3 regions of the Rhizobium sp. NXC14 genome follow, and region 3 is predicted to be linked to each of the others. Evidence: riboswitches for the same ligand, from Rfam matches in the RefSeq annotation. Region 3 holds a riboswitch; each other region holds the start of a gene.
The links. Region 3 has a riboswitch for cobalamin ahead of NXC14_RS18065 (CbtB domain-containing protein). Riboswitches for the same ligand answer to the same signal wherever they lie in the genome.
Positions count from the first base shown of each region.

Region 1 (9,928 bases), 360 kb from region 3:
GTGTCGATTTTCGCTTCCGCCATGCCCTCTTTCCAAAGGATGCGGGCGCCGATCCATTGCGGATGGTTCGTCCTGAAATGCAGCGTCGCGCGCGCCACCGGCACCCCCGCTGCCAAAAGCTTCTCGCACATTGCCACCAGGATGTTGTCGATGAAGCGCTCGCCGCGCGTCTCGTTCACCAGCCAGTCGAGGATCCGCCTCCGGCGGATCGGCCAGGCGCCGTCATCCGTTTCAACGGCAGCCCCGGCCTTGTTCAAAAAAGAGGACATCGAAACCCCACTACGCCGCATCACCGACGAACACCGAATTCATTTTCCGTGAATGTGGTCGATGGCGAAGCAAATGATAAGGGGAGACTGCAATTAAGTCTCAGAAATCCCAGTCCTCGTCTTCGGTGGCCACGGCCTTGCCGATGACATAGGAGGACCCCGAGCCGGAGAAGAAGTCGTGGTTCTCGTCGGCATTCGGCGACAGCGCCGACAAGATCGCCGGATTGACCTTGCAGGCTTCGGCCGGAAACAGTGCTTCGTAGCCGAGGTTCATCAGCGCCTTGTTGGCATTGTAGTGGAGGAACTTCTTGACGTCCTCGCTCAGTCCGACTCCGTCATAGAGCGCTTCGGTATATCTCGCCTCGTTATCGTAGAGGTCGAGCAGCAGGTCGAAGGCGAAATCTTTGATCTCCTGACGGCGCTCTTCGGAAAGCCGTTCCAGCCCGCGCTGAAATTTGTAACCAATATAATAGCCGTGCACCGCCTCGTCCCGGATGATGAGCCGGATCATATCGGCCGTGTTGGTGAGTTTGGCGCGGCTCGACCAGTACATCGGCAGATAGAAGCCGGAATAGAACAGAAAACTTTCCAGGAAGACGCTGGCGACCTTCTTCTTCAAAGGGTCGCCGGAGGCATATTGCTCCATGACCAGCGCTGATTTGCGCTGAAGAAATTCATTCTCCTCGGACCAGCGATAGGCATCATCGACATCAGGCGTCGAGCACAGCGTAGAGAAGATCGAGGAATAGGAACGGGCATGCACCGCTTCCATGAAGGAGATGTTGGAAAGCACTGCCTCCTCATGCGGCGTCGCCGCATCCTCCATCAACCTGATGGAGCCGACTCCGTTCTGAATCGTGTCGAGCAGCGTCAATCCGGTGAAGACCCGAATGGTCAGCTGCTGCTCGGCCGCCGTCAGCGTCGCCCAGGAAGGGATGTCGTTCGACAGCGGCACCTTTTCCGGCAGCCAGAAATTGCCGGTGAGGCGATTCCAGACCTCGAGATCCTTGTCGTCCTCGATGCGATTCCAGTTGATGGCGCGCACGCGGCTGATTGGCGTTACGGCGATGTTCATGATGATTTGTCCTTCCAATATTTGATGGCGCTCGGAGCCCCCTCACCCTCCCCTCTCCCCGAGGGGAGAGGGGACGTGGCGTCCGCCGCAAATGTCTTCTCCCCATCGGGGGTCCGAAGGACGGGTCGAGACCCGTGGCTCGACCCCGGCCGGTGCCGGCAGGCGGATGAGTGGGCCATTTGCTCAAAGGCACGCGGCCGAAATCAAATCACAGCGTACAAGACACGCAGCCCTGCACTTCGGTCCCCGACAGCGCCATCTGGCGAAGGCGGATGTAGTAGATCGTCTTGATGCCCTTCTTCCAGGCGTAAATCTGCGCCCTATTGATGTCGCGCGTCGTCGCCGTATCACGGAAGAACAGGGTCAGCGACAGGCCTTGGTCGACATGCTGGGTCGCTGCCGCATAGGTGTCGATGATCTTCTCCGGCCCGATCTCGTAGGCGTCCTGATAGTAGTCGAGATTGTCATTGGTCATGAACGGCGCCGGATAATAGACGCGGCCGATCTTTCCTTCCTTGCGGATCTCGATCTTCGAGACGATCGGATGGATCGAGGAAGTCGAGTGGTTGATATAGGAGATCGAGCCCGTCGGCGGCACCGCCTGCAGGTTCTGGTTATAGAGGCCTGAGGCCATCACCGCCTTTTTCAGCGCCACCCAGTCTTGCTGTGTCGGAATATGGATGCCCGATTTGTCGAACAACGCCTGCACCTTTTCGGTCACCGGCTTCCATTCCTGCTCGGTATATTTGTCGAAATAGTCGCCTAAAGCGTATTTCGAATTCTCGAACCCCTTGAAGCTCACACCACGCTCGACCGCCAGACGATTGGAGGCACGCAGCGCGTGATAGGTCACCGCATAGAAATAGATGTTGGTGAAATCGACGCCTTCCTCAGAGCCATAGAAGATGCGTTCGCGGGCGAGGTATCCGTGCAGGTTCATCTGCCCGAGGCCGATCGCATGGCTCTCGTCATTGCCTTTCTCGATCGAAGGAACCGAGGAGATATGGCTCATATCGGACACCGCTGTCAGCGCCCGGATCGAGGTCTCGATCGTCTTGCCGAAGTCGGTCGAATCCATCGCCGCAGCAATGTTCAGCGAACCGAGATTGCAGGAAATATCCTTGCCGAGATGCTTGTAGGAAAGATCGTCATAATAGTCGCTCGCCTCGCTCACCTGCAGGATCTCCGAGCAGAGGTTGCTCATGGAGATGCGCCCGGCAATCGGGTTCGAGCGGTTCACCGTGTCCTCGAACATGATGTAAGGGTAGCCGCTTTCGAACTGGATTTCGGCGATGACCTGGAAGAATTCGCGCGCCTTGATCTTCTTCTTCGAGATGCGGGCGTCCGCCACCATTTCCCGGTACTTCTCCGTCACCGAAATCTCGGTGAAAGGCACGCCGTAGACCCGTTCCACGTCGTAGGGCGAGAACAGGTACATGTCCTCATTGTTCTTGGCGAGTTCGAAGGTGATGTCGGGCACGACAACGCCGAGCGACAGCGTCTTGATGCGGATTTTCTCATCGGCGTTTTCACGCTTGGTGTCGAGAAAGCGCATGATATCGGGATGATGGGCGTTCAGATAAACCGCACCCGCCCCCTGCCGCGCACCGAGCTGATTGGCATAGGAGAAGCTGTCTTCCAGGAGCTTCATGACGGGGATGATGCCGGAGGACTGGTTTTCGATCTGCTTGATCGGCGCGCCCGCCTCGCGGATATTGGTCAGCGACAGGGCCACGCCGCCGCCGCGTTTCGACAACTGCAGCGCCGAATTGATCGACCGGCCGATCGATTCCATGTTGTCCTCGACGCGCAGCAGGAAACAGGAAACGAGTTCGCCGCGCTGCTTCTTGCCGGCATTGAGGAAGGTGGGCGTTGCCGGCTGGAAGCGGCCGGAAATGATCTCGTCGACTATGTCGCGAGCAAGGGCCTCATCGCCGCGCGCCAAAGCCAGCGCCACCATGCAGATGCGGTCTTCGTAGCGCTCGAGATAGCGCTTTCCGTCGAAGGTCTTCAGCGTATAGCTGGTGTAATATTTGAAAGCCCCGAGGAAGGTAGGAAACCGGAATTTCCTGGCATAGGCCTGATCGAACAGGTCGCGGACGAAATTGAAGGAATACTGGTCGAGAACCTCCTGCTCGTAATAGCCCTCCGTGACGAGGTAATCGAGCTTTTCCCGAAGATTGTGAAAGAACACGGTGTTCTGGTTCACATGCTGCAGGAAATATTGCTTGGCCGCCATGCGATCCTTGTTGAGCTGGATCTTTCCCTCGTCGTCGTAGAGGTTGAGCATCGCGTTCAGTGCATGATAGTCGAGTGTTTCGGCCGCTTTCAGCGGTTTTGCGCCCGCGTCCCGCGTCAGATTTGTTCCCGTGTCCAAAATCGTCCCATCCCGTCTTTGACATTGGCGATATCCTCGGCAGTTCCCAGGAGCTCGAACCTGTAGAGGTACGGCACCTGGCACTTCTTCGAGATGACATCGCCGGCGATTCCATAGGTCTCGCCGAAATTGCTGTTGCCCGCAGCAATCACGCCGCGGATGTTGGAGCGGTTTTCCGCCTCGTTGAGGAAGCGGATCACCTGCTTGGGCACGGCCCCTTTACCGCCGTTTCCGCAATAAGTAGGCGAGATCAGCACATAGGGTTCGCGAATGTGGATGGCCTCAGCGCCGAGGGGGATGCGCGCCGCGCGCAATCCCAGCTTCTCGACGAAACGATGGGTGTTCCCGGATCGGCTGGAATAATAGACGATCAGCCCCACCGCTTTTCTCCGGTCAGGAGAGCGCGCTGATCATGTCGGGGCGGAAGCCCGCCCAATGCTGCTCGCCGGCAACGACGACCGGAACCTGCATGTAGCCCATGCCACGCACGCGATCGAGCGCTTCGGCATCCTCGGAAATATCGACGATCTCATAATCCACGCCCAGGCGATCGAGGGCGCGGTAAGTGGCCGTGCATTGGACACAGGCCGGCTTGCTGTAAACGGTAACGCTCATCATGTTCCTCGTGAAGTCAATGAATTCAGGACGCAGGACTGGGATCGGGCGCCATGCGGCGTCCGGGGAAATGCTTGATAGTGATCTGGCAAGGTTGGCGCTTTAAACGCCTGACTTGGTCCCTCGCAGGATGTGCGCGGGCGCCGGCCTTGATGCTCTCGACATGACTTCAAACCCCGAAGTGCTCATGCGGTCGTTCGGGGCAGCGCAACAGGCGCGGATCATTCCGCTGCATGCACGCGACCTTCCGGACACCCCGCCGGTGGACGTTTCATTCAAGGCAGGTCTCCTGGCTCACGGGTCGAAGCACCTGCCCAGCCTTCCCGAGGTATCATGCCCCAGTGACCCGAAATCGGACAGTTGCTCTCCGCTCACAGTTGCGGGGGCAGCTCCGGCCTTGCCCCACCCTCATGGCGAGACGCACCGTATTCCCGTCTTAGCCCACGATCCTCACGAATCGAAGGAACCTTGAACACTAGATATAGTACGCGAATCGAAATTCACGTCAACGGATGGTTTGTGCGTTGCGTTACGGCAGGTTTGAAATTACTGCGTTCCTGTGAAAAACATGGATAATGAAGGCTTAAACAAAACGAACTGTGGAGAAGGCCTGAACGACGAGAGCCGGCCTGTAGCCGGCTCTGCGGTTTTCGATTCCGGATCGGCCCTAATCGGCGCTCCGAAGAGGAAAGGATTTATTCCTCTACGCGGAGCAGCCTGAGCGCGTTGATCGTAACCAGCACGGTGGCTCCGGTATCGGCGAGAATCGCCGGCCAGAGCCCGGTGATCCCGATGATCGTGGTCACCAGGAAGACAGCCTTCAGCCCGAGTGCAATGGTGATATTCTCGAGGATATTGCGCATCGTCCGCTGCGAAAGCGCGATCATTCGCGCCACGTCGCCAACGCGCCCGTGCAGCACGGCGGCATCGGCCGTCTCCAGCGCCACATCGGTGCCGCCGCCCATGGCGATACCGATGTCGGCGGCGGCGAGCGCCGGCGCGTCGTTGATGCCGTCGCCGACCTTGGCGACTATGAAGCCCTTGCGCTTCAATTCGCCGACGACCCGCTGCTTGTCCTCGGGCATCATCTCGCCCCGCCAGTCGATGCCGAGCATGCCGGCGACGGCTGCCGCCGTCCGCTTGTTGTCGCCGGTCAGCATCATCGCCTTGACCCCGGCCGATTTGAGCGCCGAGAGCCCGGCCCCGGCGTCCTCACGCGGCTCGTCGCGCATTGCGATCAGACCAGCCGCAACGCCATTGACGAGCAGCACCGACACACTCTTGCCCTCGTCGTTGAGCTTCGCAATACGCGCCTCCTGCTCCGCGTTGAGCGCCCCACGCTCGCGGGCGGCGGGCGGCGACAAGAGATCAACTGCCTCGCCGCCGATTTTGCCGGTGACACCCTTGCCCGGCAGCGCTTCCAGCTCGAAGGCGGGTGGCACGGGCACGCTGTCCGCCTTGGCGCGGTGGAGAATCGCCTGTGCCAGGGGATGGCTGGAGCCCTGCTCGAGCACCGCCGCGCGCGACATGAGCTGCGCCTCACCCAATCCAAAGGAAAGGATGTCGGTCACCCGAGGCTTGCCTTCCGTCAGCGTGCCCGTCTTGTCGAAGGCGACCATCGTCACCTTGCCGAGCGTCTCCAGGACCGCACCGCCCTTCATCAGCAGCCCGCGCCTCGCGCCCGCCGACAGCGAAGCCGCGATCGCCGCCGGCGTCGAGATGACGAGGGCGCAAGGGCAGCCGATCAGCAGGATGGCAAGACCCTTGTAGATCCACTCACTCCACGCGCCGCCGAAGAACAGCGGCGGAACGACCGCGACCAGCGCGGCAATGACGACCACACCCGGCGTGTAGTAGCGCGAAAACCGCTCGATGAAGCGCTCCGTCGGCGCCTTCGATTCCTGCGCTTCTTCCACCAGCTTGACGACGCGGGCGATTGTATTGTCGGCAGCAGCCGCCGTGACGCGAACCCTCAGCACCGCATCGCCATTGACCGTACCGGCATAGACCACGGCGTCGACGCCCTTGCTCGCCGGCGTGCTCTCGCCCGTCACCGGAGCCTCGTCGATCGCGCTCTCGCCTGATACGATGACGCCGTCGGCAGAGATGCGATCGCCGGGGCGAACCATGATAACCGTGCCGACGGCAAGGCTTTCAGCCGGCACCTCCCGCATCTGCCCATTGTCTTCGAGCAGCGCAGTCTTCGGCACCAGGGCCGTCAGCGACTGTATGCTTTCACGCGCCTTGCCCGCCGCCACGCCTTCGAGCAACTCGCCGACGAGAAACAGGAATACGACCGTTGCCGCTTCCTCGCCGGCATTGATGATAACAGCGCCGACGGCGGCGATCGTCATCAGCATCTCGATCGAGAACGGCGTGCCGGAGAATGCCGCCATGACAGCGCGCCGCGCGATCGGAGCCAGACCGACCAGCATGGCGACGATGAAGGCGTAGGACGCGACCGCCGGCACCAGATGGCCGACGGCATAGGCGGCAACGAGCGCCGCACCCGAAAAAATGGTCAGCCGGCCCTTCCTGCTCCGCCACCAGGGACCGGTCATCGGTGCATCGTCGTGCCCATGCGAGCCTTCGATTTCCTTCTCGTCATGGGCATGGTCGTGATCATGCCCGGCATGGTCGTGATCTCCATGGCCATGAGCGGCATGATCGTGATGATGGTGCCGGCGGTCTTCATGCCCAGGCGTCGTATTTCCGGTCAAGGGCGAAACGGAATAACCAAGGCCCGTCACCTTCTTCTCGACCGCCTTGAGATCGCTGCTGCCGTCATGCCGGATGGTCATGGTGCCTGTCACCACCGAGACTGAGACATCGGCAACGCCTGCTATGCGCCTGACTGCGATATCGATTTTGCTCGCGCAGGCGGCGCAATCCATGCCGCCGACCTTGTATCGTGTCTCGCTCGTCTCAGTCATATCCGCTTCCTTGTCAAACAGAAGCATCCCTCCTACATCCTCTAGCGACTAGAGGTGCAAGAGAAAAATCATGAAAAAGATCACAATTGGCGAGGCGGCCCGCCGGAGCGGCGTCAAGGTGCCGACGGTGCGCTATTACGAGAGCATCGGCCTGCTTGCGGCCCCGAGCCGCAGCGAAGGCAACCAGCGATCCTTCGAACCTGCCGACATCAGCCGCCTCGCTTTCATCCGCCACGCGCGCGAGCTCGGTTTCGAGATCGAGGCAATCCGCACGCTGCTCACGCTGCAGGATGATCCGAACCAGTCCTGCGCCTCGGCCGACGCCATCGCTAAGGCTCGCCTCGTTGAGGTTGAGCAGCGCATCCGCAGCCTGATGGCTTTGAAGGCCGAGCTGGAAATGATGGTGGAGGGCTGCGGCCACGGCCGCGTCGACCAGTGCCGCGTCATCGAGATTCTCGCCGACCATGGTCAATGCACGCATTCTCACCATTGACGAAACTGCACCCTTGCAGGTGAGCGGCGACCGCGCCAAAACTGCGCCGGAAGGAATCGGGCGAAGACATCATGAGCCAGAAACGGATTGCGATCATCGGTGGCGGCCCCACGGGTCTTGCGGCTGCCGATCTGCTTTCGCTCTCCGGCCATGCTGTGGCGATCTACGACGCGATGCCGACCTTCGCCCGCAAGTTCCTGCTGGCCGGCAAGTCGGGCCTCAACATCACCCATTCCGAGGATTATGCCCGTTTCGTTACGCGCTTCGGAACGGCTTCAGCCCGTCTGCGTCCCGCTCTCGACGCCTTTACTCCCGGTGATATCAGGGATTGGGCCGCAGGGCTCGGGACAGAAACTTTCGTCGGCTCGTCCGGCCGGGTTTTCCCCAAGGTGATGAAGGCTTCTCCTTTGCTGCGTGCCTGGCTCAAGCGGCTTGAAGAGCGGGGTGTTGCGTTGCGCACCCGCCATCGCTGGACCGGCCTTGTCGAAGACGGTTGCGTTTTCGAAACGCCGGAAGGGCGTAGCATCGTCCATTGCGACGCCGCCCTGCTGGCGCTTGGCGGCGCAAGTTGGCCGCGCCTTGGCTCGGATGCCGCCTGGCTGCCCTGGTTGGCCGAGAGGGGCGTCGAGATCGCTGCTTTCCGGCCCGCCAATTGTGGCTTCGTCGTCGACTGGAGCGCCGGCTTCAGCGCGCGTTTCGCCGGCGAGCCCGTCAAGTCGGTCACCGCCACATCCGAAGCCGGCACCTTTCCCGGCGAGTTCGTCATCACCGGCAGCGGCATCGAAGGCAGCTTGGTCTACGCCCATGCGGCCAGCCTCCGCGACCGGCTGCTGCACCACGGCAGCGCTGCCCTGACGCTCGACCTCGCCCCAGGCCGGACGATCGAAAGGCTGGCGCGCGATCTGACGCGGCAGGACGCCAAGTCGAGCTTTTCAAACCGCCTGCGCAAGGGTGCCGGGCTTGAAGGCGTCAAGGCGGCATTGCTGCGCGAACTCGCGCCGGACCGCGACCGAGCCGATCCCGAACGTCTCGCCGGCGTGATCAAGGCTCTGCCGGTGCCGGTTCTGGATACAAAGCCGATTGCCGAGGCGATCTCCTCTGCAGGTGGCATCCGCTGGACCAGCATCGACGAAGACTTCATGCTGAAGGCGCTGCCGGGCACCTTCGTCGCCGGTGAGATGCTCGACTGGGAGGCGCCGACCGGCGGCTATCTCCTTACCGCCTGCCTTGCGACCGGCAGGGCAGCCGCGCGCGGCATCGAGGCTTGGTTGCGGCGCTAGAACAGAATCGGGACAACAGCTGTTCCCCGATCAGGCCGAGGCCGGATGAAACGTCAAGGCAAGACCGTTCATGCAGTAGCGAAGCCCGGCCGGTTTCGGGCCGTCATCAAAGACATGACCGAGATAGCCGCCGCAACGGCTGCAATGCACAGCGGTCCGCGTCATGCCTAAGCTGGTGTCGCGCTCCGTGCCGACGGCGTCTTTAAGAGGCGCCCAGAAGCTCGGCCAGCCGGTGCCGCTGTCGAATTTGGTCGCCGAGGAAAACAGATTCTGGTCGCAGCCGGCGCAGGCGAACTTGCCGTTCCGCTCCTCGTGCAGCAAGACGCTGGTGAAGGGAGACTCCGTCCCCGCCTGGCGCAGGACGGCATACTGATCCGGCGTCAGCAGCTTGCGCCATTCCGCCTCGCTGTGCGTCACCGCGAAGGTCTCGCCGGCGATCGCCTCACCGATCAGGCCCAAGCGAACTGCCATCGCTCCGAAAGCGGCGCCCATCAGCAACAATCGTCTGTTCAACATGGTCAATTCTCCTCGCCGGCAAACTTCGTTTCTGCACAGAACTACGGACAGGAGCAGTCTTTTGTTACAACGAAGACGGCACGAACACCGAAATGTGAATTCAGTCCTTTCGTCGGGAAGAGTCGGGGATTGAGGACCGCCAAGTGCGGGCTGATTGCAAACCCGCGGCTTTTCCACCAGACTGCGCTGAATTTCGGTGGGAGGAGCCGATGCACGAACACTCTGCACATGCCGAGCACGTCTACTCGTCGGCCCAACGCGACTCCGCCGCCGCCAGTTCTCCGGTGGTCGCCTCCTGGCGGCGGTGCATGACGATGCACCAGCTCGCACCCGAGGACGAACGGGCGCCGCTGCGCCTGACCGACGAGGA
Region 1 covers NZ_CP021030.1:4,045,031-4,054,958, forward strand. Annotated here, with positions in the region: gene NXC14_RS19745 (adenylate/guanylate cyclase domain-containing protein) at 1-269, opposite strand, end outside; gene nrdF (class 1b ribonucleoside-diphosphate reductase subunit beta) at 370-1,344, opposite strand; gene nrdE (class 1b ribonucleoside-diphosphate reductase subunit alpha) at 1,553-3,721, opposite strand; gene nrdI (class Ib ribonucleoside-diphosphate reductase assembly flavoprotein NrdI) at 3,700-4,101, opposite strand; gene nrdH (glutaredoxin-like protein NrdH) at 4,115-4,336, opposite strand; cobalamin riboswitch at 4,598-4,822, opposite strand; gene NXC14_RS19770 (heavy metal translocating P-type ATPase) at 5,032-7,269, opposite strand; gene NXC14_RS19775 (helix-turn-helix domain-containing protein) at 7,340-7,762, shown strand; gene NXC14_RS19780 (TIGR03862 family flavoprotein) at 7,834-9,042, shown strand; gene msrB (peptide-methionine (R)-S-oxide reductase MsrB) at 9,073-9,558, opposite strand; gene NXC14_RS19790 (helix-turn-helix domain-containing protein) at 9,768-9,928, shown strand, end outside.
Region 1: it holds a riboswitch for cobalamin, as region 3 does, so the genes downstream of both, nrdH (glutaredoxin-like protein NrdH) here and NXC14_RS18065 (CbtB domain-containing protein) in region 3, are expected to answer to the same signal.

Region 2 (9,928 bases), 1.2 Mb from region 3:
GGCCAAATGGCCACCTGTCAGTTCTGCTATGGCTGCGTCAGTCCTCCAGGGCCGCACGCAAAGCCGCATTGGCTTCCCTCAGTCCATGGATCAGGCGATTTCTAGTCTGGCGCGCATGAACAGCGTAGAAAGGTATGTCTGGCGATCCGACGGGCTGCGCGGCCAGCGCCCGCAGCCCCTCAAGTGACGGCCAGGCGGGGTGCGGGAGGGCGGAATCATGGTGAAAGCGGTCGCCGCTCGTATAATTCAGCGGCACGAGATGGCGGCCGGCGCGCATCAGCGATGCGTTGACGCGCGCCGTCTTTGCAGAAGACGGGTCCTTCATCTCCATGACCGCCTTCGCGCTGATGCCCAACTCGTCAATTGCATTTGCGAGGGCCGAGATGTCGATACGGCCGGAAAGCTCAGCATGCAGTCGCGAAACCTCTTGGCTGAGAGCGTGTGCGTAGACGGAATAGTCAAGTGGCAGGACGGGCGAGGTCAGCAGGCGCCAAAGTGTTTCCAGCACGATTCGCGTATCCCGGCTCAGATTGTCGGGATCGATGTGCTCTGCCGTGTCGTGCGGCGTGTGCCACCACCAACCGAGCGCCCTCAGCGTCTTGACGGGGCCTGGCGGCTGATGACTGAGGCTGCCGAACATCGAGGGGATGCCGACACCCCAGAATGAATGATCCGCCGCTCTGCCATGCCGCCTGCCCGCATGCCTTTGTCCGGTGACGTCCTCGATCACCTCAAGAGCCAGCGGCTTCAACTCGTCGATGACACCGGAATTGGTGAGGACGGTTGCGCCCTCGCCGCCCGTGGAGTCGACATTGACATGCACGGCGCAGCGGCGATCGAGCTCGTCGAAAAATTCATCCGCATACCAGGCCGAGCCGGAATAGCGACCGTGCGAATGGCCTGACCAGAAGCAGATGCGCAGGCCGCGTCGCCAATCACCCGCATGAAGGGCAAGCAAGCGTGCCGCCTCAAGCATGGACGCGTTCGCGCCGCCATTGTCCATGACGCCGAAATGCCAGGTGTCATGATGGCCCGAAAACAGTACGAACGGTTTGTCCTCGCCTGCCGGCTGAAGCTCTGCAACAAGCAGCGGCGTCCTGCGCCAGCCGGTGTCGACCTCTGCCGTGAGCGTCGCACGGACCTTCTGGCCGCGCGCGAGCCTGTCGCGAAGGCGCACTCCATCTTCCCGCGCGATGGTGCAGATCACGGTTTTCGGCAGATGGGCGCGCGTGTGTTGCGACGGGCTGCCCCAGACCGGCGACACGCACATTTCGTAGAGATTCTCATTCGGGCTGACATGGATTTCGCCGAGGGCGCCGGCCGCGCTCGCCAACGCGGCGACTTCCTCCGTCGCAATCCCGTCGACCAGGACGATCTTGCCGGCCAAGTCCTTGCCGACGAAATCGGCTTCCTTGCCGTCGCCGACATATTCAAGGTCTCCGCTGATGCCCGCTGCAGCCGTCGAAACCGACATCGAATGGGTAATGCAACGGAGGTCTTCGCCTTCGACCCCGACCTTCGCCGGGCCGGGCAGGCTGATGAATGCATCATGTGACAGCAGCTGCGTTCCGTATCCGTAGCTCTCCATCTGCGCCTGAAGATAATGAAAGCTCTCGAGCTCCTCCGGCGCTCCGGACAATTTCACCCGACGGGCAAACTCGCGGATATGCGCCATCAGGCGTTCACGGTCGGGCAGCAGGTCGGGGTTAGGCATCAGCCTTCTCCGGCAATGGCGGCTTAACGTCATCAGGTATCGGATTGACGAAAGGCGTACGCTCCAGACGCGCCCTGTGATCGGCCTTGGCAGCTTCAATCAATGCGGGGTTACCGATGAGATCGGCGGCCGTGCTCGCCATTACCTTGGCGGCGTGTTCGGTTCCCTTGTGGGCAGCCGGCAGTTTCCCTTGCGCAACCAGTTGCCAAGAGTGTCCGGGCGTACCGACAGCGTAGGTAGCCCCTCGCATCTGCACGGTCGGCACCACCCAGCTGACCGTCCCGACATCGGTGGAGCCGACCAGAGTGCCGTCACCGGCATTCAACGGAAAAATCTCCTCACAGAGCGGCTGGTCGTCGTTCGGTTTCAGCCCGAAACGACCATAGGACGCGGCGATATCCTCTGCGTTGAAGGTCTGCTGGAACTTGCGGGCCGTTTCTCGGTCGGCATCATCAAACACTGGTGGGCCAAGCCGCTGCAGATGGGCGAACATGCACTCCTCGAGTGGTGTATTGCCAACGAGATTGGCATCCCCGCTGACAATTTCACTCCGGACCGTCGTCTCGGTCATCAGGGCAGCACCTTCGGCAACTTTCTTGACGCGGGCAACCAGAGACAGGAGTTCCGGCAAGGTCCGAGCACGGACGAGATAGCGTACCGTCGCGCGTGCCTGCACGACGTTAGGCGCTCCACCGCCCGCGTCAGTGATGGCATAGTGGATACGCGCAGTGGAAGGCATGTGCTCGCGCATATAATTGACGCCTACATTCATCAGTTCCACTGCATCGAGAGCGCTGCGGCCGAGATGCGGCGTCGCGGAAGCATGCGACGCCCGCCCCGAAAAATGGAAGTTGATCTCATTGCAGGCGAGCGAGATGGGATTGTTGACCCCGGCAAAGGCTGCCGGATGCCAGGAGATCGCGATATCCACGTCGTCGAAAACGCCGGCGCGCACCATGAAACCCTTCGAAGAGCCGCCTTCCTCCGCGGGGCAGCCATAATAGCGCACCCTTCCCATCAAGCCGCTTCCGGCAAGGAAATCCTTGATCGCAGCGGCAGCGAGCATGGATCCGGCGCCCAGCATATTATGGCCGCAGCCGTGACCATTGCCCCCGTCGACCAAGGGCCGCTGCTCGGCAATACCGGCCTCCTGGCTCAATCCCGGCAGCGCATCGAACTCGCCAAGGATTGCGATGACCGGGCCACCCTCGCCCGCCTCTCCCATAACCGCCGTCGGCAACCCGGCAATGCCGCGCTCGACACGAAAGCCCTCTCTTTCCAGCATGCGGGCGTGCTCTTCGGCAGATTGATGTTCGAGGTAATTGGTCTCGGGAATATCCCAGATGCGGTCACTCAACTCGAAGAACGCCGCGCGCTTTCTCTCGACGATTTCCCAGACCGCATCGGAGTTCTGCATGGATTTACAACCCGCCTCATATAATGGTAATCAAATTGGCGCCAATTTTATGCTCCAATTAAATCGGGCACGCAAGTCATGAGCTGGAATATTTTTCGACGCTGTCAATCGGCCTCGTTGTTGGCCGGGGGAGAGCTATGATAGTCATCGCCGAAATCGGGCTGGGGAGAATTGCATGAATTCGCTGGAAAGCGGAGCGACGGCGCAAGCACAAGAGCCGCAAACCTCCGATGTGACCGAACTCATTCTCCAGGATATCCTTGCCGGCCGTCTCCCGCCCGGAACCTGGCTGAAGCAGATCGATCTCGAAAGGCGGTATAACTGTACGCGACCCGAGGTCCGCAGAGCTCTCGACAGATTGGTGCAGAAGCGACTGGTGGAGCATGTCCCCAATCGTGGTTACCACGTCCATGAGCAAGACGGGCGCCGTGCCCGGGAGGTCAGCGACATTCGCGTCATCCTCGAAGTCGCCGTCAGCGACCGCATCGTCGCGAATGCGAGCGAGGCAGATATTGCGAAGTTGCGGGTTCTGGCTTCACGCTTCGACGATCTGGTGCTGAACGGCACCACGCTCGAACTTTACGAAGCCAATCTCGCCTTCCACCGCCATCTGCTTGCTCTCGCAGGCAACCAGGAACTCGTGGAGCTGATCACGGAAATTCGCCAGCGGACATCCTCCGCGCCGGTGTCGCAGTGGCGAACGCGCGCCCGCATCGAGCAATCCGGCCGCGAACATCAGCAGATGGTCGATGCGATAGAGCGACGCGATACCGATGGTCTGATGGAGCTGACGCGCAGGCACATTCTTCAAGCCTGATCGGCCTCGATGGCGCCGTTAGCTGATGCTGAAACTTGGACATAACCGGAAATGGCTGAAGGGTGCATTTATGCCATCTCTGGCGGCGGCCTTGCGCCCTGATGCAATGGCGCCCCGTGGAGTTTTGACGCCGTGCCATCCCAGGCATCCGCAGCCAGTGGATATCCCCATATCACGCGCCCCGTATCGACAGCCGTCCTCCATCCGCAAGCTCATCCGCGCGTTCGTTGCCTGATATGCCGGAATGGCCCTTGCACCAGGCAATGGTTACGAGGGCGTTCCGGGATAGCTGAAGATCGACCGCTTTCCAGAGTTCCGCATTAGCGATCGCCCGGCTGCGGGCGTTCCCATTCGGATTGTTTTTCTTCCAGCCGTTATTCTTCCAAATGTGCCGCCTGTCGTTGCAGCCTTTGACGGCATAGATCGAATCCGACCAGATGGTCGCGGCTTCGCCCGTTGCTTCGCTATTGATCCACATGACTGCCTGCAAGACGGCGGTCAATTCCATCGAATTATTGGCGGAATCACGCACACCGCCGAAGCTGGACGCGATTTCCACAGAATCGCGATAGGCGACAAAGGCCCAGCCTCCGTGCCCGGAACCGGGGTCATAACAACCATCCACGAAGACGTGGAGACCGTGTTGGGCTGTCGGGGCCGTCGTTATGGGGGAGCTTAGCTCCTTGCAAATGCCTGCCATTTTCGCCTTCGCTGCGCCCCCCGCACTGACCTGCGCGATTTGCGACGGCCATCCGAAGCCGACATTGGAATTGCACGTCCCCTCGTGTCAACCATTGACGACGCTGACACCGAAAGCGCCTACTGCCGATGGGAACTGCGAGGGGCAGCGCCATGGGCAATCCGTCCTGCAGGCCGGCCCCGCCCATGTTACGCCACTGAGCCATGCCCGGTATCGGTTTGCTTTCTGCGGGACGTCCCATGAGCTTCTCATACCAGATGAGCGCCTCGTCGAAGTTCTACTTACCTAACGGAAGATTACCCACATCTTCTGGCTAAAATCTCGAAAATGCGCTAGGAATTCATCCAAGCTTATTAAGAGAAACACGTTAAGAGACAAGGTACGGCGGATGGACGCCACCTTTGACCGATCGACACTTTCTCATTCCCGGACGACGCCGTGAAACGCCGAAATCTGTCTCTTGCTCTTATGCTTGCGCTGGCATCACCGGCCGCCGCACAGACCAGCGCTATTTGCAACGACTTGCGCGGTCGCCTTGCCGACCTGCCACGATCGATCGGTAGCAATAACGGGCCGGAAGCGCGCCAATATGCAAATGCCATGGCCGAGCAGAACCTCGAGCTGCGCAAGGTCCGCAACGATCTGCGCAATAACGGATGCACTTCCGGCAGCATGGTCGTGATTGGCAGTGACAACGCCGATTTTTGCGCCGAACTCTCTGACGCCGAAGCCCGGATGATCGACAATATCCGTTATCTCCAGGAGCGCCGCGACGAGCTGCGCAACCAGGGCGACGGCACTGACGACGCGCGCCGAGAATTGACGGCGGCACTCGAACGCAACGGCTGCAACAGCGACAATTTCTATGCCCCGACCGAGCGTAGCGCAGACGACCCCGCCCCGAGTGTCGAGGAACAGGCGATGCGCACCGATACCTTCATTCCGCTCGGCGGCGGTGAAGAGACCGATCTGCGTTACGGCCTGCCGAGGGCCGAAATGTTTTCACCGATCAGCACCATCTGCGTGCGCAGCTGCGACGGTGGCTTCTTCCCGATCAGCTCAAATACCACTTCGGTGGATTTCGGCCGCGATGCCCAGACCTGCGCCAAGATGTGCCCCGGCATTGAAACCGAGCTCTTCTATCGCGACGTGACCAGCACCGACTCCTCGAACATGATCTCGGTCGCAACGGGCGCGCCCTATAGCGCCATGAAGAACGCTTTTGTCTACAAGAACCGCGCGCCTGGCGAGAAAAATTCCTGCGCCTGCAATCTCACCGCCTATTACGAGGAGATGCGCGGCAAGCAGGCCCTGAGCGAACCGCCGGAGCAGGGCTCGATAACGACGGTCCGCACTAAACCGCCGACGAAAGATACAGCGGCAGCATCAGCCCCGCCGCAGCCATCCGTTGCCGAACGTCCCTACGACCCCACGCAGAACAAGGTTCGTCAGGTCGGCCCGCAATTCCTTGCGGGCGACCAGGGCTCGATCGACCTTGCCAATCCGGCGACGCCGGGGCCGCAACCACAGCAGCAGTAATTGCTACGGATCGTTGCGTCCCCATCCGTCGTGGAAAACGAGTTCCTCGAGCGGCAGCCGCTGCCGCCAACCTTTGACCGAAAGTTCCGGTTCGTCATAAAGACGGTCGACAAAGCCGGCGCAGAGCCAGGCGACCACCTCGATATGCTCCGGTATGCCGAGAATTGTTTTCAGGTCGCCTTCGCGAAAGATGCTGACCCAGCCGATGCCGACCCCTTCGGCGCGGGCGGCAAGCCAGAGATTCTGAATGGCGCAAACGGTCGAATAGGAATCCATCCGCGGATTGTGCGTCCGCCCCAGCACGACGCTGCCGCCGCGGGTGGGATCGCATGTCACGCATATGCCGAGCGGCGCCTCGACGATGCCTTCCAGCTTCAGGGAGCGATAGGTCTGCCGGCGTTCGCCCTCGAACATCAGTGCCGCCTCCTCATTCGCATTCGCAAAGGCATCCCTTACGCGTGCTCGCACGGCTTCGCTTTTCACCAGGACGAAATTCCACGGCTGCATGAAGCCGACCGAGGGCGCATGATGGGCGGCAGTCAAGAGCCGTGCCACGACATCGTCGGGCAAGGGATCGGGCAGGAACTGGCTGCGCACGTCACGCCGCGTCATGATCGCGTGATACACGGCTTCGCGCTCGGCCGGCGAAAAACCGGACACCGCCGAAAGGGCATCCGCATCAAAGGGTCGCATCGTCAAATCCCCAACAACGCAACCGCCCGCCGTCCGCGCGGGTTGGGTCTATCGCGCCAGGCCGGTCTTCTGACTTGGCTTCATCCATCTGCCGCAGCCTTCCCGGCAAAGCCAGTGGCGTGATGAAGCGGCAGACGTCGGCCTTACAGCGTTGGGCACGTTCCGGCCTTGCACCGGATTCCCGATTCTCCCGCCTCGAGGGCGGGCACCTGACGGCGGATCTATTTCAGGAAATCGGAACGGAGGCAAGCGTCGGCACGTCAGCCTCAAAGAGGCGAACCCGTGATTTCGCCTCGCAGATTTTGCGTGACAATGAGCGGCCGCGACGCTACATACGCGCAATGTCGACGACTTCAGCCTACGCCTCCTCGCGATTTTATTCGTACCGCTGCTTCCAGCGGATGCGGGTCTGTGCGTAACTGAATTCAACGCGACGACAACCCGAACAGCCGCTAGTCTACCTGGCGGCTTTTCTGTTCCGCACGGTATGACCAAACAGGAGCCATGCCGTGCCCGACACCATCGATGATCTGCGTATTCTCGAGATCACCCCGCTGACCAGACCCGCCGATATCATCGCTGAAATTCCCCGAACCGCTTCAGTCAGCGAGACGGTGACCAGCAACCGCAATGCCATCCACCAGATTCTCAAGGGTGAAGACGACCGCCTGATCGTCGTCATCGGCCCCTGCTCCATCCACGATCCCGTTGCTGCACGCGAATATGCCGCGCGGCTGGCCGAGCAGCGACAGCGCTTCTCCAGTGATCTGGAAATCGTCATGCGCGTCTATTTCGAAAAGCCCCGCACCACAGTCGGCTGGAAGGGCTTGATGAACGACCCGCATCTCGATGGCAGCTACCGTATCGAGGAAGGGCTGAGAATTGCCAGGCGCCTGCTGCTCGACGTCAACGCGATGGGCCTTCCGGCGGGTGTCGAATTCCTCGAGACGATCACACCGCAATACATTGCCGATCTCGTCAGCTGGGGTGCGATCGGCGCCCGCACGACCGAGAGCCAGATCCATCGCCAGCTCGCCTCCGGCCTCTCCTGCCCGATCGGCTTCAAGAACGGCACCGACGGCGGCGCTCGCGTCGCGATCGACGCGATCCTGGCCGCTTCGCAGCCGCACCACTTCCCGGCCGTCACCAAGGACGGACAGGCGGCAATCGCTTCGACGAAGGGGAATGAAGACTGCCACATCATTCTGCGAGGCGGCAAGCGGCCGAATTATGAGGCGGCCGATGTCGGAGCCGTCACAGCGGAATGCCTGAAAGTCGGGGTCACCCCGCGCATCCTTATCGACGCCAGCCATGCCAACAGCGGCAAAGATCCGATGAACCAGCCACGGGTTGTCAAGGACGTCGCCGGACAGATCTCCGCGGGCAATCACCACATCAAGGGCATGATGATCGAAAGCAACCTCGTTGCCGGCCGCCAGGATCTCGTTCCCGGCAAGCCGCTGGTCTACGGCCAGTCCATCACCGATGGCTGCATTGACTGGGATATGTCGGTGAGTGTGCTGGAAGATCTGGCGGACGCCGCTCGCAGGCGGCGCCGAGCGGCAGCGGCTTAAGCCGCCGGAAAATACCTGACATAAGCAAACTCGTCACCATCAGGAGACCAGCAGGGCACGTTGATCGTGCCCTGCCCGCCGAAAAGCTCGAACAGCGTCTTCAGGTTGCCGCCGTCCATATCCATCAGCCGCAGCCGCACGTCGAGATCGCGCGGATGGTCGAAGACCGAAGGATCGTAGGACAGGATCAGCACCTTGTCGTTTTTGGGCGATGGATGGGGAAACCAGTTCCCCTGATTGTCCGACGTCACCTGTTCGAGGCCTGTGCCATCCGGATGGATGCGCCAGATCTGCATCAGCCCGGTGCGGCTGGAATTGAAATAGATCCATTGGCCGTCGGCGGAATAATCCGGCCCGTCGTTGCGGCCTTCGCCATGCGTCAGCCGCGTCTCGACGCCGCCGTCGACTGAGATCGTACAAATGTCGAAAAGATCGTCGCGAATGCCGCAATAGGCGAGCTGGCGGCCATCCGGTGACCAGCCATGCCAATAGGACGGCTGGTTTTGCGTGATGAGCCGCGGCGTGCCGCCTTCGACCGGCAGGATGTAGATCGTCGACTTGCCGAATTCCGTCTTGTCCGAGATGACGATCTCAGTGCCATCAGGCGAAATGCCGTGATCATTGTTGCAATTGACGGCAAAGCCCGTATCGACCTTCACCACCTCGCCGCCATCGAGCGGCAGCCGGAAGAGCAGCCCGTCGCCGTTCAGCAGGAGATAGGAGCCATCGGCTGAGAAATTCGGCGCTTCCACCAGCCTGTCCGTCTGCCAGACCTCGCGAGCCCTGCCCGTCCCGACATTGTAGATCTCGACCGAGCTGCGCATGTTGCCCCCCTGATATGTCGCTTGCGTCAGCGATCCCGATTGCGTCAGCGATCACGATCACGTCAGCGATCCCGGAACCGGTTGGTGATCGGGTAGCGTCGGTCGCGGCCGAAGTTCTTCTTCGTGATCTTAACGCCCGGCGCCGATTGCCGGCGCTTATATTCGGCAAGATAGAGCAGGTGCTCGACGCGGTGGACGGTGGCGACGTCATGGCCGCGCGCGACGATCTCCTCGACCGCCATTTCCTTCTCCACCAGGCATTCGAGAATATCGTCGAGGACGGGATAGGGCGGCAGCGAATCCTGGTCCTTCTGGTCCGGGCGAAGCTCGGCTGAGGGTGCCTTGTCGATGATATTCTGCGGGATCACCTCGCCCGACGGCCCGAGCGCAGTCGGCGGCACATTCTCGTTGCGCCAGCGCGCCAGCGCATAGACCTGCATCTTGTAAAGATCCTTGATCGGATTGAAGCCGCCATTCATGTCGCCATAGAGCGTGGCGTAACCGACCGACATTTCCGACTTGTTGCCCGTCGTCACCACCATCGCGCCGAACTTGTTGGAAATCGCCATCAGGATGACGCCGCGCGCGCGGCTCTGCAAATTCTCCTCGGTGATTCCGCTCTCAGTTCCCTCGAAGAGGTTGGACAGCGC
Region 2 covers NZ_CP021030.1:2,489,676-2,499,603, forward strand. Annotated here, with positions in the region: gene NXC14_RS12295 (M28 family peptidase) at 38-1,714, opposite strand; gene NXC14_RS12300 (M20 family metallopeptidase) at 1,707-3,131, opposite strand; gene NXC14_RS12305 (GntR family transcriptional regulator) at 3,307-3,948, shown strand; gene NXC14_RS12310 (ribonuclease H) at 4,121-4,648, opposite strand; gene NXC14_RS12315 (DUF2865 domain-containing protein) at 5,087-6,187, shown strand; gene bluB (5,6-dimethylbenzimidazole synthase) at 6,191-6,880, opposite strand; cobalamin riboswitch at 6,922-7,108, opposite strand; gene NXC14_RS12325 (3-deoxy-7-phosphoheptulonate synthase) at 7,390-8,454, shown strand; gene NXC14_RS12330 (TolB family protein) at 8,451-9,278, opposite strand; gene NXC14_RS12335 (NAD+ synthase) at 9,341-9,928, opposite strand, start outside.
Region 2: it holds a riboswitch for cobalamin, as region 3 does, so the genes downstream of both, bluB (5,6-dimethylbenzimidazole synthase) here and NXC14_RS18065 (CbtB domain-containing protein) in region 3, are expected to answer to the same signal.

Region 3 (9,928 bases):
CTCATGGCCGGTGACGAAAAGCGGCTCGTAGCCGTAGCCTTCGAAGAGACGTCGGAGGTCGTCGTCACCCGCCCGGCCTAAAATGGTCGGATTGGCGATCTTATAGCCGTTCAGATGCAGGATCGGCAGAACGGCGCCGTCGCGGGCGGGATTGAGGAACTTGTTGGAATGCCAGCTGGCGGCGAGCGGCCCGGTTTCGGCCTCACCGTCGCCGACTATGCAGGCGACGGTGAGGTCGGGATTGTCGAAGGCGGCGCCATAGGCATGGACGAGGGCGTAGCCGAGTTCGCCGCCCTCATGGATCGACCCCGGTGTTTCCGGCGCCGCATGGCTTGGAATGCCGCCGGGAAAGGAAAATTGGCGGAAGAGCCTGCGCATCCCCTCGGCGTCTTCGGAAATATCGGGATAGATTTCGCTGTAGGTGCCTTCGAGATAGGTGTTGGCGACCATGCCCGGCCCGCCGTGACCGGGGCCGCATATGTAGATGACGTCGAGATCGCGGGCTCGGATGAGGCGGTTCAGATGCGCATAGATGAAGTTGAGGCCGGGCGTCGTGCCCCAGTGGCCGAGCAGACGGGGCTTGATGTGCTCTGACTTCAGCGGCTCGCGCAGCAGCGGATTGGCAAGCAGGTAGATCTGGCCGACCGAGAGATAGTTGGCGGCCCGCCAGTAGCGGTCGATCAGGGTCAGTTCAGCATCGGTCAGGGCGGCGGCGGTCGAGACATGCTTTTCCATTGGCTTCTCCCGTTCGAAAACACGTTCAACGTCAGTTCTAGCCGTTAGCGCCGGCGCGCCATTGATCTGGATCAGCGGGCGCGAAGAACGGACAGCGCTTCATCGGCGATCACCTGTTCTTCGTCCGTGGCAATGACATGGGCGACAATGCGGCTTTCCCTGGTGCTGATCGTGAAACCATTGGCGGCATTGGCCTTCTCGTCGATCGAAAGGCCAAGCCAGGACAGGCGTTTCGCCACGCCGGCGCGGATTTCCGGCTGATGCTCGCCAATTCCGGCGGTGAAGACGATGGCATCGAGGCCGCGGAGGGTTACCGCCATGCGGCCGATCTCGCCGGCAATGCGCAGTGTGAAAAGGTCGATCGCCTGGCGCGCTTCCGGCCGGCTGTCCTTCAACAGATCGCGCGTGTCGGCGCTGATGCCGGAGACGCCGAGCAGGCCTGAGCGGTGATAGAGCAGATCCTCGATCTCACCCAGAGACCGTTTTCTCTCTCCTGCCAGGTGCAGGATCACGCCGGGATCGAGGCAGCCCGGGCGTGTCGCCATCGGGATGCCGTCGAGGGTCGAAAACCCCATGCTGCAATCGCGGCTGATGCCGTCTTCCATCGCACAGAGGCTGGCGCCGCTGCCAAGATGGGCGACCACAGCCCTGACCGTATGCGGTGCCTTGCGAGCGAGTTCACTGGCGATGAACTTATAAGAAAGCCCGTGGAAGCCGTAACGCTTGATGCCCTCCTCATGCAGGGAACGGGGTATGGCGAGGCGGCGCACGAGATCGTCCTGCGTAGCATGGAAGGCCGTGTCGAAGGAGGCTGTCTGGACAAGATGCGGCTTCAGGTGACGGAGCGCGCGGATGAAGCGCAGCGCTTGCGGTTGGTGCAGGGGAGCGAGCGGGATCAGCGCTTCGATCCCATCGGTGGCGACGTCATCAAGCGCGACGGCGCTCGTGAAGCGCTCGCCCCCATGGACGACGCGGTGGCCGGCTACGGCCGCCGCTGCCATATCGAAGTGATCGGCGAGACGCGTGAAGGTCTCGTCGATGACCCCGTGCAGATCGTCCGTCACCTCCGCCTTCAGGGACATATCGAATGTCTGCGATCCCTTGGTCAGGACAAGCGAGAGCGGCTCGGCGCGGAGATCGATGACGCCCTTTCCTAGGTGTCGTGCCTCGGCACCATCAATCGAGAAGACGCCGACCTTCACCGTCGATGAGCCGGCGTTGAATGTCAGGAGGAGGTCGGTGGATGACATGTCTTCAGAGACTCCGCACAGTCGTCACGATGACCGAACTTAGCGCCGAAACTCCCGCCGGAAAGGCATGGCCGCCCGAGCGCCACATGCTGACGGTGCGTGGCAGCCTTGGGACAGTTTTGTCGAATTACGCGAGGGTCAGGCGGTTGACGCCAGATTGGCGTTGCGATCGCGGATGAAGATGCTCGCCTCGGCGGCGGGCATCGCCTTACCGAAAAGATAGCCTTGGCCGATGTCGCAGCCGAGCTGCAGCAGGAAGGCAAGCTGGCCATGCTCCTCGACACCTTCCGCAGTCGTCTTGATGTTGAGGCTTCTGCTGAGGCCAAGCATGGCGCGGACGATTTTTTCCTGGCGTTCGTCGTCGCGATAGGTGGCGATGAAGCTCTTGTCGATCTTGATCTTGTCGAAGCGGTAGCGGGCGAGCTGGGCAAGGCTCGAATAGCCCGTACCGAAATCGTCGAGAGCGATCTGGATGCCGGCCGCATGCAGCTCTTCGAGAATGATGGCGGCGATAGCGGGATCCTGGATCAGCGCGTTTTCGGTGATCTCAATCTCCAGGCGTTGCGGCGGCAGCCGGCTTGCTGAAAGGACCTTGAGGATGCGGGAGGCCAGCAGCCTGTCTTCCATCTGCACCGGCGACACATTGAAGGACAACGTGACATGCGCTGGCCAAGTGAGCGCATCGCCGCAGGCCTGCGCAAGGAGATCCTCGAACAGGGCGGTGATCATCCCGGTTTCCTCGGCAATGTCGATGAAAACAGGCGGCGGAATATTGATACCATCCTCGCCGACCCAGCGCGCGAGGGCTTCGAAACCGCAAAGCCGGCCGGTTTTCAAATCAATCAAAGGTTGATAGAAAGGCATGATCGCCTTGTCGGCGATTGCCGCGCGCAGCCTGCTTTCCAGAGAGGCACGTTCCGTTACCTTGTCCTGCATCGAAGCTTCGAAGACGAGATAATGGTTGGGGCCGCGTGATTTGGCCTCATACATGGCGAGATCCGCACGGTGGGCGGCGTCTTCCAGCGGCTCGCTGCCCTCAAGCCAGCGATCGTAGCCGACGCTGGCGCCGACTTCGACGGCAAAGCCATCGATATGGATCGGCCGGGTGACTGCCTGGATCAGCAACTTGGCGAAACGCTCCTCGCGCTCTGCCGTCAGGGAAAAGGCGACGATGATGAATTCGTCACCGCCGAAGCGGTAAACGCAATCCGCGTTGCCAAGCGCGCAGATGCGTCTGGCAACTTCGACCAGCAACACGTCGCCGCCCTTGTGGCCGACGAGATCGTTGACTTTTTTGAAGCCGTCGAGGTCGACGGAGAAGATCGTGACGTTGTCGTCCCATTCCTCGATCTTGCCCTCGTCGCTTCCGACCGGCCGTGAGAGGATTTTGCGCTCGAAGGCGTAGCGGTTCGGCAGCTTGGTCAGATGGTCGTGGGTTGCCGTCCAATCGGCCTTTGCCTGTTCGGTGGCGCGCAGCTCCATTTCCTTGCGCAGGTCGGCGATGCGAAGCACCGAATAGATGAAGCTCATCGCGCCAGCGATGCCGAGAGCCAGAACGAGCTTATCCGCCCCGTACTCGCCGAAACCGGTCATGAAGGAGACGAGGCGGTCGTCGAAGTGCAGCACCGTGCCGAGGATCCAGAGGGTTACTCCGAAAACCACAACCGACACGCATTGCCTTCCGGCCCTGCTTCGGAAAAACGCAGGCATTATCGCATTCTCCATCTCCACCCTCTGCCGGACTATCAGGAAAATCTGAAATGTTCGTTGAAACCATAAGGCGAATTGTTGAAGGTGGCAGCCCGTCCGTTGCGGTGCTGTCGGGACGTCGGCTGCGCTACGGCGTTTCGCTGGTGCTGCTTCGAAGACTAGAGATTGTCCGGATTCAAGACGAGGGGAGCCTCACGAAAGAACGAGGGCGAGCGTGCTGTCGCATCGCTCGCCCTGTCTCGCTCTTCAGGCGGTGACGATCAGCAGCGGAACGCTGACGACCAGACCGACCATAACTAAGGTGAACGTCACGACCCTCATCAAGCGCAGGCGCCGCGTACGCTCCCCACTCCAATCATATGCCATAGCTTCCGTCTCCTTGGGACAAGGAAGTAGTCCCGGTCAGACCCGGTTCAATAGAGATGACGCGATTTGCTTGCGTAAGGCTGGATAGTATGAGGGATGTCTAATTCTCTAGAGGCGCAGCGACCAGCGCTGTCCATTGCTGGTCATCCGAACGACCACCAGCGGCTCGACGTCGACGAGCCAGAAGGAGGGGAGGGGAGCCTGAAGCACATGCGCAATCGCTGTTCTTATAATCGGTGCGTGGGTGACGGCTATCACATGACCGCCGAGCGTGGATTGTTCATCCATCCAGCCGGCGACGCGCGTCCGCAGACCGAGAAAACTGTCGCCGCCATGTGGGGCGGCTTCCGGATCGCTCATCCAAGCCATGAGGTTCTCCGGCTCTTCGGTGCCGATTGCCGCAATCGGCCTGCCGGCCCAGCGGCCATTGTCGCAGTCGGCAAGCCGCTGTTCTATTTGAGCGTCGAGACCGAGGGCTGTAGCGGTCTGGCGGGCACGCAAAGCCGGGCTAGTGACGATCCGGTCGGCCTGAGGCAGGGCGGTCATCCGGCCGGCTTCTTCAGCGGCCTTGTCTTCCAGCGGCTCATCCAGCGGGAACAGGGCCTTGCGGCTTGCCGCCGTGGCGCCGTGACAGATCCAGGTGAGGCGGGTATTCACGGTTGTTCCGATCATCGCAATATGGTGGGGACGACCCTTCGACGGCGTCTCGAAGTTTCGTTGACAGTCTCTTCGGCGTCCAGATATAACCGTGCTGTTGCGGGTTTGGAAGCCGGTGGAAATCCGGCGCGGTCGCGCCACTGTGACCAGCGTGTCGAAGTTCTTTACGCTGGAAGTCAGACCCTGCCGCACAACACTCTTTCGACTGAACGCGTCATTCCGGAGGGATACATGTCTGACACCACTTTCGCGCCCGTTGCGGCACCGGCGCCAATCCCTGTAGGGGAAATCCTGCCCTGGGCGGTTTTCGGCGGCCTGCTGATGCTCATCGTTCTTTATTTCGTCGGCACCGAGGAAGGCGCGATGGCGCTGTTCAACGGCATGTATGTGCACGAATTCGTGCATGACGGCCGCCATCTGCTCGGCTTTCCCTGCCACTAAAGCGCATCGCGATCTTTCAGATTCGCTTCTCGCGCTTTAGGTCTTTGTTTACACATGTCGTTGTCGCAAAACCGCTGCACACTTTTGCGCGACATGCTTAGGGGGAATACTGACATGGTTGGAAGGCTTCTGCTTCGCGGCATGCTCGCGGGCCTGATTGCTGGCATCCTCGTTTTCGCTTTCGCCCATATCTTCGGCGAGCCGCTGGTTGATGCGGCAATCGCCTTCGAGGAGGCGAGCGCTGAGGCGGCGGGCGAAGCTGCCGAACCTGAAATCGTCAGCCGGGCCACGCAGGCTGGTCTCGGCCTTTTCACCGGCGTCATGGCCTACAGTATCGCCGTCGGTGGGCTCTTTTCGCTCGCCTTCGCCTTCGTACATGGCCGCTTCAGCAGCCTCTCGGCGCGCGGCACCTCGGCCGTCATCGCCATTGCCGCCTTCGTGGCAGTGGTGCTTGTTCCCGGAATCAAATATCCGGCCACCCCCCCGGCGGTCGGCAATCCCGAAACGATCGGCGTCAGGACCGAGCTGTTCTTCCTGATGATTGTCGTTTCGCTCGCCTCGCTGGTTGCCGCGATCGCGCTGTCGCGCCGCCTTGGCGAGCGCTTCGGTCTCTGGAACGGCGCGATCATCGCCGGCATCGCCTATCTCGTCTTCATCGGCTTCGTGCTTTATCTGTTGCCGCCGATCAACGAGGTGCCCGAGAATTTCTCGGCGATGGTACTCTGGCGGTTCCGCACCACCTCGCTCGGCATGCATGCGATCCTTTGGGCAACGCTCGGTCTGGTTTTCGGAGCGCTGGCAGAAAGGGGTCTTGCCGCCAAGAGTGGACTGCGGCCGGCGTTCCGGTGATGCGGCATATCGGAAGGTTTGCCTTTCTCGGTCTCATCGCGAGCCTGTTGCCAATGTTTATCGGAAATGCTTTCGGCCATGGGAGCAGCTCTGGCGGCTCCGATACCGGGCTCGATATTCCGGCAATTTCCCACGGCGAGATGGCGATCATTTCGGAGTATCGCAGCAGCATCAGCATGCTGGCGTCACGGGCTGCCGATACGAACGAATCGTTCCGGCGTGTCCTGAACTACGCCGAAATCCAGTATTCCTATTGCCTCTGGGGTCGGATGCCCGGCAGCGTGACGGACGAGGAGAGCCCGTTCAACGAATGCGCCCATGCCTATCTCGCGGCGACGAAAGCCGTGCTGCTGGCGATGCGTGAGATGCCGCGGGAGGCAACCGCGGCGGGCGAAATCATCTCGGCCATCGACGCCGAGATGGCGGGTCGCGGGCTTGCCTTTATTACCTGCCAGTTCAGCGGCGAGGCATTCAATACCGCCAATATCGTCAAGCCGAGCTGGAGCAAGGTGCCGCTGCATCCTGCCAGCATGGCGTCTCTGACGGCGTTGGCCGCCATGTTGGGGCTTGCCATCCTGACGCTTCGCCGTTTCCTGCGGCCGAAGGCTCAGTCGTCGGAATAGCGCTGCTCGCGCCACGGATCGCCATACATATGGTAGCCGTTCTTTTCCCAGAAGCCGGCCTCGTCGGCGGCGAGCAACTCGATGCGGCGCAGCCATTTGGCGCTTTTCCAGAAATAAAGATGCGGCACGACGAGGCGCATTGGGCCGCCGTGCTCCGGTGTCAGCGGCAGGCCTTCCCAGGAGGTCGCCAGGATCGCATCCTCGGCGGCGAAATCGGCGAGCGGCAGATTGGTGGTGTAGCCGTCATAGCTCGTCAGCATCACGTAGGCTGCTTCCGGTTTCGGCATGGCGCGATCGAGCAGATCGCGCGTCGATACGCCCTTCCATGTGTTGTCGTAGCGCGACCAGGTGGTGACGCAGTGGATGTCGCTCACCCCAGTGCTCTGCTCCATCGCCTGGAAATCGGCCCAGGTGAGGGTGAGAGGCGTTTCGACCAGACCACGCACTTCAAGCCGCCAGCTCTCGGTTGAGATGACCGGCTGCTGGCCGAGATCGAGCACCGGCCAATTCTTGACGAGGTGCTGGCCGGGCGGCAGGCGCTCGGTCTCGGGCCTGCTGATGCGCCCGGTCAGGAACTTGCCCTCTGACGCCCAGCGGCGCTTGGAGTTGGTGAGTTTGCTGTCGGCGGGCGTTTGGTCGTCGCTCATGAATGGGTTTCCTTGCGGTGCAGCAATAGGACATCCGTCCCTGCCGAGTGTCAAGTTCCGGTGAGCCCTTGGAAATCCTCGCTTGCCTCATTAAACTGAGCCGTCGGGCATGCCTTGCTGGGGAGTGAAGGCAGAAAGGGAGGAGCCGGATCTGTCTTCGAAATATCGTGCCATCGCGGCGCTGCTGGTGGTGCCGTTTGTGATCTTCGCCTTCTTCACCTATGGAAGCGCGATTGCGACGCGCGCCTATATGCAGGAGGCTTCCGCTCAGGCGGGAACGGCGCTGCGCCTTGCCGTCTCGGCGCTCAGCGGCCACCTCAACCGCTACGAGGCGCTGCCGGCGCTGATCGCCGATCACGACGATATCAAGGAACTGGTGAGCGCGCCCAACGATATGGCGCTGCGTGATGCGGCCAATCTCTATCTCAAGGAGATCAACGGGCTTTTAAAATCCTCCGACATCTATGTGGTGAAGCCGGACGGGGAGACGATCGCGGCGAGCAATTACGATGGACCGGGGAGCTTCGTCGGCCAGAATTTCAATTACCGGCCCTATTTCCAGGAGGCGATCGAAGGCCGGCAGGCGCGGTTTTACGCACTTGGCACCACATCGCTAAAGCGAGGATATTATTTTTCGGCTCCGATCAGGGTCGGTGCGGACATTCGCGGCGTCATCGTCTTCAAGGTCGATATCGACATGATCGAATCCTCCTGGAGCGGTGGCGAATACAAGATCTTCGTCTCCGATCCCGAGGGCATCATCTTCATGTCCGGCAGCCCGGAATGGCTCTATGGCGCGATCCTGCCGCTGACCGCCGATCGTATTGCCCGCACCGAGGCGTCGCGGCGATACGCCAATGCGAAGCTGACGGCGCTGCCGGTGACGCGCCATCGCTTCGAGCCGCATGATCTGATGACGCTTGCGAGTGATCGGGGCGCAAGCGAGTATCTGGTGCTGTCGCATTACATGCCGGCCGAGGACTGGACGGTGAATGTGCTGATGGAGACAAGCTCCATCCGCGCTCAGGCGCGCACCGCGCTTGTCGCCGTCTTTCTCATCCTTTGCATCGCCGGCCTTGCTGTCGCGGTCATTCGCCAGCGGCGGGCGCGACTTGCCGAGCGCATGCAGATGCAGGCCGAAGCGCGGGGTGAGCTCGAGCGGCGGGTGGAGGAGCGCACGGCGGATCTTGCCCGCGTCAACAGCCGCATCGAGGAGGAGATCGCCGAGCGGCGGCTGACCGAGCAGCAGCTTCGCCAGACCCAGGCCGATCTCATCCAGGCGGGCAAACTCGCTGGGCTCGGGCAGATGTCGGCTGCCCTTTCGCATGAATTCAATCAGCCGCTCGCCGCCGCCAAGACCTACACGGACAGTGCCTCGGTGCTGATCGATCGAGGCCGGACGGAGGAGGCGCGCGACAATATAAGGCGGATCGGCGGGTTGATCGACCGCATGGCCGCAATCAGCCGGCACCTGCGCAATTTTGCCCGCAAGCCGAACGAGAAGCTCGGGCCCGTTTCACTCGACGAGGCGATGCGCGATACACTCGAGATCATCGCCTGGCGGCTGAAGGCGGCGGACGCCGAGCTCCGGCTCGATCTCGGAACGCACCCGCCGGTGGTGCGCGCCGGCTCGGTGCGGCTGCAGCAGGTGCTGGTGAATGTGATCTCCAACGCGGCCGATGCGGTGGAGGGGTTGGATGACAGGCGCATTGAGGTTTCGGCTTTCGAGGAGGCCGGCAAGGTGGTGCTGACGGTGCGCGATCACGGACCGGGCGTGTCGGCGGCCATCGCCGAGCGCATCTTCGATCCCTTCTTCACGACCAAGGGTGTCGGCAAGGGGCTCGGCTTGGGGCTTTCGATCTCCTACAACATCGTTAAGGATTTCGGCGGCAGCCTGACGGCTGCCAATCATTCCGAAGGGGGCGCGGTGTTCCGCATCGAGCTGCAATCGGCGGCAGGGCTGATTCCGGAGGCGGCGGAATGAATGATGCGAAGATCCTGCTCGTCGACGACGAGGAAGAATTGCGCCGCTCGACGGCGCAGGCGCTGGAACTCTCCGGCTTCAGCGTCGAGACCTTTTCGAGCGGCGAACATGTGCTGGAACTGATTGGCTACAGTTTTCCCGGCGTCGTCGTCAGCGATATCCGAATGCCCGGCATTGATGGAATGACTTTGATGCAGAAGATCCGTGAGATCGATCAGGAGGTGCCCGTGATCCTCGTCACCGGCCACGGCGATGTACAGCTCGCGGTCAAGGCGATGCGCGAAGGCGCCTATGATTTCATCGAGAAGCCGTTCACGCCTGAAATGCTCGCCGGCGTCATTCGCCGAGCGATGGAGCGGCGCGGGCTGGTGCTCGAAAACCGACTGCTGAAGGCGGTTGCCGGCAAACGCGACGACATCGAGGCGCGGCTGCCGGGGCGCACGCAGGTGATGGTGGATCTGCGCTATCGCATCCGCGCGATCGGCGCCAGCGATGCCGATACGCTGATCGTCGGTGATACCGGGGCGGGCAAGGAGGTCGTGGCCCGCGCACTTCACGATATCAGCGCCCGGGCGAGCCGGCCGTTCATTGCGATCAACTGCGCCGCGCTGCCGGCGAACCTGATCGAGAGCGAGCTCTTCGGCCACGAGCCTGGCGCCTTCCCGG
Region 3 covers NZ_CP021030.1:3,684,593-3,694,520, reverse strand. Annotated here, with positions in the region: gene NXC14_RS18085 (phosphoketolase family protein) at 1-735, opposite strand, end outside; gene NXC14_RS18080 (acetate/propionate family kinase) at 807-1,985, opposite strand; gene NXC14_RS18075 (bifunctional diguanylate cyclase/phosphodiesterase) at 2,124-3,695, opposite strand; gene NXC14_RS18070 (histidine phosphatase family protein) at 4,170-4,718, opposite strand; cobalamin riboswitch at 4,775-4,924, shown strand; gene NXC14_RS18065 (CbtB domain-containing protein) at 4,950-5,159, shown strand; gene NXC14_RS18060 (CbtA family protein) at 5,274-6,008, shown strand; gene NXC14_RS18055 (hypothetical protein) at 6,062-6,631, shown strand; gene NXC14_RS18050 (sulfite oxidase-like oxidoreductase) at 6,616-7,278, opposite strand; gene NXC14_RS18045 (sensor histidine kinase) at 7,388-9,262, shown strand; gene NXC14_RS18040 (sigma-54 dependent transcriptional regulator) at 9,259-9,928, shown strand, end outside.